3 regions of the Nitratireductor sp. ATLC21 genome follow, and region 2 is predicted to be linked to each of the others. Evidence: riboswitches for the same ligand, from Rfam matches in the RefSeq annotation. Region 2 holds a riboswitch; each other region holds the start of a gene.
What was found. A riboswitch is a leader RNA that binds a small molecule or an ion and turns the genes downstream of it on or off. The one in region 2 is predicted to bind cobalamin.
Positions count from the first base shown of each region.

Region 1: linked by a shared signal. The riboswitch ahead of cobW (cobalamin biosynthesis protein CobW) and the one ahead of AC2CHD_RS08035 (LLM class flavin-dependent oxidoreductase) in region 2 are both predicted to bind cobalamin.
Region 3: linked by a shared signal. The riboswitch ahead of AC2CHD_RS04910 (TonB-dependent receptor plug domain-containing protein) and the one ahead of AC2CHD_RS08035 (LLM class flavin-dependent oxidoreductase) in region 2 are both predicted to bind cobalamin.

Region 1 is NZ_JBXUOU010000004.1:195,249-198,515, reverse strand. It holds gene cobO (cob(I)yrinic acid a,c-diamide adenosyltransferase) at 1-247, opposite strand, end outside; gene cobU (bifunctional adenosylcobinamide kinase/adenosylcobinamide-phosphate guanylyltransferase) at 249-755, opposite strand; gene AC2CHD_RS18890 (HupE/UreJ family protein) at 771-1,391, opposite strand; cobalamin riboswitch at 1,427-1,625, opposite strand; cobalamin riboswitch at 1,686-1,887, shown strand; gene cobW (cobalamin biosynthesis protein CobW) at 2,061-3,098, shown strand; gene cobN (cobaltochelatase subunit CobN) at 3,103-3,267, shown strand, end outside.
Region 2 is NZ_JBXUOU010000002.1:66,581-69,847, reverse strand. It holds gene AC2CHD_RS08040 (ABC transporter substrate-binding protein) at 1-261, opposite strand, end outside; gene AC2CHD_RS08035 (LLM class flavin-dependent oxidoreductase) at 258-1,316, opposite strand; cobalamin riboswitch at 1,475-1,671, opposite strand; gene AC2CHD_RS08030 (ornithine cyclodeaminase family protein) at 1,782-2,717, opposite strand; gene AC2CHD_RS08025 (TRAP transporter large permease) at 2,726-3,267, opposite strand, start outside.
Region 3 is NZ_JBXUOU010000001.1:1,006,880-1,010,146, forward strand. It holds gene AC2CHD_RS04905 (ABC transporter substrate-binding protein) at 1-458, opposite strand, end outside; cobalamin riboswitch at 735-941, shown strand; gene AC2CHD_RS04910 (TonB-dependent receptor plug domain-containing protein) at 1,068-2,921, shown strand; gene AC2CHD_RS04915 (ABC transporter substrate-binding protein) at 2,921-3,267, shown strand, end outside.

The sequences.
Region 1 (3,267 bases), on a different contig from region 2:
AGGCATCCTTCTCGCCGCAGTGCCAGGCGCCCTTGATGAACTGCACGACACCCACCCGGCGGCCATGGCCAAGCATGCGCAGGGCAAGCCCGAAGGCCGCGGTGGATTTGCCCTTGCCCGGCCCCGTATTGACGATCAGAAGCCCCTTCTCGACCGTCTTGTCGCGCACCTCGGCATCCTGAACCGCCTTGCGTTTGGCCATTTTTGCCTTGTGGCGCTCGGCTTCGTTTGCGTCGATCTCTCGCATGTTACTTCACTTTCATGGGCAGGCCGGCAACCACCAGCGTGACGCTGTCGGCAACGGCGGCGATCCTCTGGTTCAGGAACCCCGCCTCGTCGCGGAAGCGGCGTGCCAGCGCGTTCTCGGGCACGATGCCGTAACCGACCTCATTGGAAACGAGAACCGTGGTTCCTTCTCTCGCGGCAAGGGCTGCAACCAGTCTCTCGGTGGCAGGCTTTGGATCATGGTCGTTCAGCATGAGATTGCTCAGCCACAGGGTCAGGCAATCGACCAGAACCGTTTCGCGGGCCGGCAATTTTTCAAGCACGCCCGGCAGGACGAGCGGGGCGTCGTGTGTCTGCCACGCCCCCTCGCGCCGGGCGCGGTGCATGGCGATGCGCTCGCGCATCTCGTCATCGAAGGCCTGCGCCGTGGCGATGTAGTGCCAGGGCGCGGGTGCGGCCTCGATCAGCCTCTCGGCATGGCGGCTCTTGCCGGAGCGCGCGCCGCCGAGAACGAAATGAAGCGATCGCATCGCTATTTTGCCGGCTCAGCCGACGAGATGCCCGGCAAGGAAGGTCACGCCAACGCCAAGGATGGCGGCACCGGCAAGCCGGGGCTGCATGGCCTCGATGGCCCAGCCGCGCGACTGGACCAGAAAATATGCGCCGAGCGCGATGGCGCTCTGGATTGCGGCGAGGCCGGCGAGATAGGCGATGAGCGGCGTCTCTTCGCTACCGACAATGGCCTCGCCGAAGGCATAGCCATGGAACACGCCGACCACCAGAAACAGCGCGAAGACGAGGATGTGATTCTCCACCGCCCGGCCGCGCGCCAGAAGCCAGCCGCCGGCAAGAACGCTTGCCGCAATGATGATTTCAGCCGCCGGCAGATCGAGCAGCATCAGGTGAAGACCGACGCCGATCAGCGAGCCGGCGACGAACAGAAGCGGCGCGAAAAGGCTCATGCCGGCGACAGCGGCAATGAGGCCGGCAGCGACGATGAAGGCCAGATGGTCAAGCCCGATCACGGGATGGGCGAGCCCTGATACCAGCCCTTCGTAAAGGGTGGTGGGCGTCTGCCCGTCCATGGCGTGATGGGCCCTGGCGCTGGTTGCGAAGAGCGATGAAAAAACGAATGCGGAAAAAATGCGTGCGATACGCGCGGTCATGTCCGGTCCTTTCCCCTCCACCCGAGGGATACGGTGTTTCTTTCATGCTGTCGGCAGGTTTCCTGGCTCACGGGTCGCAGCGTTTTCCAGCCTTCCCAAGGCAAAAAGCCTCAGTGGCGATCAGGAAAATGCTCACCGCTTACAGTTGCGGGGGCAGCCATGGCCTTGGCGCTTGAGCGCCGCACCATGTTCCCTCTGGTCCGCTTGCGCGGAACCGACAGCGGCCCGACCATACAGGAGTCGTCTCTCCCGGCAAACGCTTTCTTCACGCATTGACAGACATGCCAGGCGAGCCATAAATGCGAGGCAGACGGTCCTCTTCCCTCAAGGGAGGAGGCTAAGAGGGAATGCGGTGCGGGCCTTGCCCAATGCCGCAGCTGTCCCCGCAACTGTAAGCGGAGAGCGCACCTGACACGCCACTGGGGCAACGCCCTGGGAAGGCTGGAGAGCGCAGCGACCCGTGAGCCAGGAAACCTGCCGTCTGAAAATGAAATCCTGACCGCCTGGCGGGTGTCCCGGGCAAGGAGTGTGCATTGTGACTGCAGACAGCGCCACCGCGCGCGATCTCCCGACCATTCATGGTGTCTCCGCCAGTACGCGGCCGCGAAAGGCCCGTGCGCCCCTCGCCCGCATCCCCGCATTCACCACACTCCGTCTGAAGGATATCCCATGACCACGAGCTTCAATCGTGTGCCCTGCACCGTCGTGACCGGCTTTCTCGGTGCCGGCAAGACAACGCTCATCCGCAATGTGCTGGAAAACACCAAGGGCAAGCGGCTTGCCATCATCGTCAACGAATTCGGCGATGCGGGCGTCGATGGCGAGGTGCTGAAAAACTGCGGGCTCGACAATTGCCCGGAGGAAAACGTGCTGGAACTGGCCAATGGCTGCATCTGCTGCACCGTGGCCGACGATTTCGTGCCGGCACTTGACCAGATCCTCGCCCGCGAGCCGAAGGTGGATCACATCCTGATCGAGACCTCGGGCCTGGCATTGCCCAAGCCACTTGTGCAGGCCTTCCAGTGGCCGGCGATCAAGAATCGCGTCACCGTCGATGGCGTTATTGCCGTGGTGGACGGGCCGGCGCTGGCGGACGGCCAGGTCGCCTCCGACATGGATGCGCTCGCCGCGCAGCGCGCCGCCGATGATTCGCTCGACCATGACGATCCGGTGGAAGAAGTGTTCGACGATCAGGTGGCCTGCGCCGATCTCATCGTCTTGTCCAAGAGCGACCTTCTGGACGCGGAAGGCAATGAGCGCGCCCGCGCCCGCATCGAAGATCATCTGTCGCGCAATGTGCAGATCGTGCCGAGCGCCCATGGCAAGGTGGACCCGGCGCTGCTGCTCGGTCTCGGTCTCGCGGTGGAAGACGATATCGAGAACCGCAAAACGCATCACGACGACCCACATGACCATGAGCATGACGATTTCGACACATTCATTGTCGATCTGCCGCCGGTGCTGCGCCCCGAAGATCTGGAAGCGCGCGTCAATGCGGCGGTAGGCACCGGCGAGGTGCTGCGCCTCAAGGGTTTTGCGCATGTGAAGGGCAAGCCCATGCGTCTTCAGGTGCAGGCCGTGGGCCCGCGCGTTTCGCATCATTACGACCGCCCGTGGAAGGCCGGTGAAGCTCCCGAAACGCGGCTCGTCGTGATCGGCCTCAAGGGCATCGACCGCGCGCGCATCGAAAGCCTGCTCTCGGCCTGATCCGATGCACATCCTTGCCACCACCACCGCCTCTCTGGACGACCTGATCGAGCCTGTCGATCTGCAACAGTCGCCGGCGGATATGGTGGCGTTGTCGTTTACCGACAGCGATCTGGCGGGGATCGCCTCTGCGTGGCAGGCGAACCGCGAGGCCCTGCCCTCGCTGCGC
Region 2 (3,267 bases):
GGCTTCCTCATATTGCGGGCTGATCTTCAGGTTTGCCATGTAGGAGGTGCCCGCCATGCGCTCCTCAAGACCAAGGGCAAGCATCAACTCCGTGGCATTGTTGCTGAGCGTCACGGCCCGCGTCGGGGGTGCTTCATAGACTGTGGTGACCCCGCAATTCTCGTCCGTATAAGGAAAACCGGGTTCGCCTGCGAGTGCAGGGGCCGAAATGATGAAGAGGCCTGCGGCAGCAAGCGCGCGGAAACCCGCAATACGGTTCATGAAAAATCTCCTTGGAAAGCCGGCTCATAGGCGGCGTTGTCTGATGTAGATGAAGAGGGCAACTGCCCTTCCAGATGCGGGAGAACCTCTCTGGCGAAGAGCTCCATCCCCTGGAGCGCCACATCGTTGGCGATCAGGCCGTTGGCGCTAAAAAGGCAGCGTATGCTTTGCGATCCCGTGCGTGCGGAAAGCGCCTGCAGTTGTGAATGGCAGTCTTCAGGTGTTCCCGCGATGGTGAAATCGGCCAGCATTTCAGTGCGGCTGCGTGGCTTTGGCGGCTTGAGCCCGCGCGACAGTGCCCGTTCGGCGCGGCGCCTGTTCAGCACCTCCAGGAGTGTGTCGACCCGGTCGTTGGCCTCAGCACGCGTCGGTGCGATCACCAGGTATCGCGAAAGCGAGGAGGCTTTGAGGGCCGCGCGGGACCCGCCATGCCGGTCAAGCGCAGCATGAAGCACGGGCAATTGCCGCGCCTCATTGGGCTCCAGGCTGAGAAGCAGCGGAAAGCCGTGCCGCGCGGCGATGTCGACGGTTTCTTCCGAGACGCCAGCAACATAGATGGGTGGATGCGGCTTCTGAACCGGAGGCGGCCCCACTGCGACATTGGAGAATGTCCATGGACCGCTATCGGCGGAGCAATGTGGCTTTGTCCATGCCTCAATCATGATTCTCAGTGCTTCGCAAAAGCGCGGATGCGCTTCGTCCCGCTCAATCTCCAGCGCGCTGAATGTTGAAGGTTCCGTGCCTCGTCCAATGCCCACATCGATCCGACCGCCGCTCTGAAAGTCGAGCTGCGCGATCTGTTCTGCCAGAAGAAGCGGGTGATAGAGCGGCAGGACGAGGATCGACGTGCCGAACCGCAGGCGCTCGGTCCGCGCCAGAATGTCTGCCCCCAGCAGCAGCGTGGAGGGATAGGGCAGCGTGTCGCGGGAGAAATGGAATTCATTAAACCAGATACCGCCAAAGCCCAGCGCGTCGGCGCGCTCTACGAGGCGCATCAGGGCGGCATGATCGCCCAGCGTCCCTTCGCGGGCGAACCCAGCCAGATCAACGCGCATTCAAGGCACCCCCAGAGAGAAAATCACAAGATCGGGGATCATTTATCCGAAATGGTATAACATATCGAGTCAAATCGAACGTGAAACACCATTTCGTCGCCGGCAAGGCCGTGCCTGCATGCATGCTGGTCCTCCTGCCGGCGCACCTCGTCCGGCGTTCATGGTCAATGCATGAGGCAGGTCTCCTGGCTTGCGGCTCGGACGTTCCCTCCGCCTTCCCGGCTTGCGCCAGTGGCATTGGAAAGAACTTGCCGCTTACAGTTGCGAGGGCAGCCCCGGATTTGATCCCCAAGGGAGATCGCACCGGGTTCCCTTTTCATCCGCAGAATGCGGAACCGCATGCACCAGTGACCCTACCGGCGAAGCGTGCGCAGCGCAACACGCTCAACCATCGGGAAGCGGTTATCCCGCCATGGATTGTCAGCAGGGACAAGCAGGTTCTGCGAAAGAGAAACGATGCGTCAATCAGCCGGCGCGGTCTGCAAGAAGCCGGGCGGTAAACAGATCCAGATGAGCCCCGCCGACATTCTTGCACACGGTAATTTCTTCTTGTGATTGTCGTCCGGTTTTCCGGCCGGCGCAGAGATCAAAGAAATCGGCCTGCACGTCATCCCAGCCAATCACGCCGGCGCGGACCGGACGCGCCAGATCGCCCGCCCCCTCCATGCCCTGCCTCGTGTCGACAAAGATCGTGCCGCGTTTCATGGCATCATCATCCGTTTCGCGCATGTGCGGAAGGTAAGCGCCCACGAGGTCAAGATGGGCACCCGGTTTCAGCAAGCGCCCCTTCACCAGCGGTTCCTCCGCCATGGTGACGCAGGAGATGACGTCGGCCAGGCGGACGGCTTCGTCGAGGTCGTCGACAGCCTCGGCGCTTGTCGGGCCCTCAATCGACAAGGCAAGCGCTTTCGCCCGCTCATGCGTGCGATTCCAAATCAGGACACGCTTTATGCCGGGCCGGGCAGTGCAGTGGGCCTCGATCATATGTGGCGCAAGCCCGCCCGCCCCGACGACCAGCAACGTTTCTACATCCTGCCTTGCCAAAAGCCGAGCGCCCAGGGCGGAATCGGCGGCTGTCTTGCGAAAGGTCATGGCCTCGCCATCGGCGGCCAGAAGGGGGGTACCGGTGCGGGCATCAAACACGCATACGAGGCCCTGCACCGAGGCTTGTGGCGGCGTGAGGGACAGATTCTGAGGGAATACCCCGACCATCTTGACTGCGATGACATCCTTCTGCTGCCAGCCGACAAGGGTCACGAATTTGTTCGCACCGCCGTTCGGCTCGTCCGCAATCAGGTTTGCCGTCTCCGGCATGACGCCGCGGTGCGCCTGTTCGAGCGCATCGATCAAGGAGGCGTAGTCGAGGGTTTCGTGCACGGATTGAGCATCGATGTATCGCATGAGACGTCTCAGAACAGGAGGTTGGGCAGGGCTGTGACCAGCGGCGGAAAGAAGGCCAGAAGAAGCAGAACCGCGATAAGCGCCGCCAGGAACGGTAAGGCCTCGCGGGTGTATTCCTCCACCGAACAACGGGTGATGGCGCAAACCGTATAGAGAACCGTTCCAACCGGCGGCGTCAGCGACCCGATGGTTGTGTTCAAAACGAGGAGCACGCCGAAATGGACGGGATCGATCCCGAGCAGGCGCGTGACCTCGAGAAGCAATGGCGCAAGAATGACGAGCAGCGCCAACCCTTCCAGAACCGTTCCAAGAGCAAGCAACCCCAGCATGATGATCAGAAGGACCACATGCGGATTGTCGGAGACAAGCAATAGCGCACCGACGATCTGCTGGGGAATTTGCTCCAGGGCAAGGATCATCGAAAACACGCTTGCAGAGGCGACGATGAACAGAACGCTGGCAGTGGTGTGGGCGGATTCGCGAAGCAATGCATAAGTATCTCCGAGGCCCATCCCCCGGTAGATGACGAGGCCGACGGCGAACGCATAGA
Region 3 (3,267 bases), on a different contig from region 2:
CGGTTGAAGTTGTAGATCACGTCATCCGCGGTGAAGGCGTCGCCATTGTTCCAGGTCACGCCCGGCCGCACGTGAAGAATGTACTCAGTCGCGTCCTCGTTGACTTCCCAGCTTTCGAGGAGCTTGCCCTCAAAGGTGAAATCGCGCGTGTACTTTACCAGCGGCTCAAGCGTCTGGCGCATGGCGTTGGCGATCTCCGACCAGTCGGCCGTGCGTGGATCTTTCGGATCCTTGATGAACATCGCCACACGCAGCGTACCGCCTTTTTTCGGCTCCTGCGCCATTGCGTGTGTGGGGGCTGCGAGCCCCAGCATGCCGTAGGCGGTTGCTGTCGATGCGCCGAGCGCACTTGCGAGCGCAAGAAACTCTCGCCGGTCCATTCTGCCGGCACGTGCCTCATTCGCCATGTCGGCGACGTGTGCCGGCACATTCTCGCCATTGCTCTTGAAAAACGTCATCGACGCACTCCCATTATTTACCGTTTTCGGTTCGCCGTTAGCATTTCCCATCCCGACCCCGATGTCAAAATTGCCTCGAGGTTGGAGGAGGGAATTCTGCAACTTTTTCGACAAACCCAATGACGGATTTGCGACAGCATTGCCGCAAAAATTACATGAAGAGCCGATTTCGCAACAAGAGATGCGTTTCGTTGCTGCCAAACCCTGACGTCAGGAGTCACGTTCCAGGGATCTGCGCCAACCTTGCGATTGACGCTGTCACGGCCAGTTGCTAAGCGATTTCGGTTCGCTTGAGGTGCTCTGGCAGGGTGTTCATCCGCCAGAGAAAAGGGAACACGGAACGGTCGTTTCGAACCGAAGCCGTGGCTGCTCCCGCAACTGTGAGCGCAGAGGCTCCTCGAATGCCACTGGGTGCAAGGCCCGGGAAGGCGAGGAAGCCAGTGAAGCGCGAGCCAGGAAACCTGCCTCAGGCCGTCACCGACCGGATGCGGGACGCTTCCGGGGCTGTGTTTCTCGCAGTGGTGGCGATTGTCATCGCTGGCGGGGAGACCGAACTCAGGCGTCTGTCGCTCTCCAGCACACCTAAGAACCTGGTCCTGGAGCACACGCATGCATTCACGCCGACACCGAAATTCTATCCTGTCCAGCACGACCGCACTGATACTTGGCTTCTCCGCGCTCACCACGCAGGCCGAGGACTTTGAGCTCGACACCCTGGTCATCACCCCCAGCCGCACGCCCACAGAGGCGTCCAAAGTGGGCTCGACCGTGGAAATCATCGAGCGCGATGAGATCGAGGAACAGTCTTTGCCACTGGTACAGGATTATCTCAATCAACTGCCTGGTCTCAATCTCTCCCCGAATGGCGGTCCGGGCAACACCACCACGCTGATCATGCGCGGCCTTCGCGGGCAGTATGTAAAGACGCTCTTCGAGGGCATCGATATTTCGGAGGTTTCGGGCCCCACCGTGCAGTCCGCCTATGGTCATCTTCTCTCCGGCGGCATTGGGCGGATCGAAGTTCTGAAAGGCTCGCAGAGCACGCTCTATGGCTCCGATGCAATTGCCGGCGTGGTCAATCTCTCGACGCTTGGCGGCATTCCGCAGGGCATCGAACACGGCATTCATGTCGAAGGCGGGTCGCGCAAAACCGGCTTTGGCAATTACACGCTGACGGGCGGTTTCGACCGCGGCGAGTTTGGCCTTTCTCTATCTGGCTTCACCACCGATGGCTTTTCAATGGCGTCATCCGGTGTTGAAGATGATGGGTACACCAATCTGACCGGGACATTCAGCGGCCGATACGAGATCAGCGACGATCTGGCCGTCTTCGCCAGCGGGCTTTTGTTGAATGGTTCAACGGAGACGGATGATGGGTATCCCATCGCTGACAGCCCGGCGAATGGCACGTTTCGACAGGCAGCCGGGCGGGTTGGTGCCGAATTCTCTCTGTTTGACGGGCAATTGAACAACACGGTGTCCGCGCAGATATCCGATACTGCCCGCGAAAGCACCAGCGGCTTCGGTTCCACCTCAACCTTTGACGGATTGCGCTACAAGCTGGATTATCTCGGTTCTCTGGAAATCTCTCCCCAATTGACGCTCAATTTCGGCGCGGATTGGGAGCGTCAGACCGCCCTTACCGCAAGTGTCGATAAAAACGTTTCGATGGGCGGCGGCTGGATCGACGCGATCTACAGCCCGTTTGACGCGCTGACTTTGACAGCGGGCCTCCGCCACGACGAACACAGCACCTTCGGCGGTCACACATCCTGGCGTGCCACCGGCTCCTACGAATTTGCCAGCACCGGAACCCGTTTCCACTCCTCGGTCGGAACGGGTTATCGCGCGCCGAGCCTCTATGAGCTCTACGCACCATTCTATGGCAATATCAACCTGAAGCCAGAAACCAGCATCGGCTTTGATATTGGTGTCGAACAGCGTTTTCTGGATGACAGGCTCGTCACCGACCTCACCTTCTTCATGATCGATGTCGAGGACTATATCGGCTACCACCCGGTCACCTATCAGAACATCCAGACCGATGGCGTGGTGAAAACGCGCGGCGTGGAGGCGTCCTTTGCCTACGCGGCAACCGACTGGCTCGACCTGCGTGGCGCTTACACCTACACGAAAGCAACACAGACCGACGGACTGCGGGAAGTGCGCATCCCGAAGCACGACATCGCCCTCGGCGCCACCATCCGTCCAGCCGAACGCTGGGAGATCGGAGCAACGGCGAAAATCGCTCTCGATACGGTGGACGGTTATGTCGACGGCCCGCGCTCGGCGCTGGATGACTACGTTCTTCTCAACGCGAAAATCGCCTACAAGCCGAACGAAAACACGGAACTCTATCTGAGAGGCGAAAACCTGCTCGATCAGAAATATGAAGTCGTTCAGGGCTATGGCACACCCGGCTTCGGCGTGTTTGCCGGCTTCCGGGCAAAGTTCGCTCCCTGATGTTGAAGCGCCGGAAACGCCTCCCCTGCCTTTCCGGCCTTGTTCTTCTGGCCGGCGCGCTGCTTGTCGCGCCGGTCGAAGCCATGCCGAAACGGGTCATGTCGCTCAATCTGTGCACTGACCAGCTTGCCATGACATTGGCAGAACCTGGCCAGCTGGTGTCCGTCTCTTTTCTGGCGCGCGAACCGAGCCTCTCCATGCTGCATGAGAAAGCGCAGGGCTACCCGGTCAATCACGGGCTTGCAGAAGAAGTGTTTCTGGAAAATCCCGACCTGGTCGTCACCGGCACTTACTCATTGCACAACACCACCGCGCTGCTGAAACGTCTCGGCTTTCATGTCGAAGA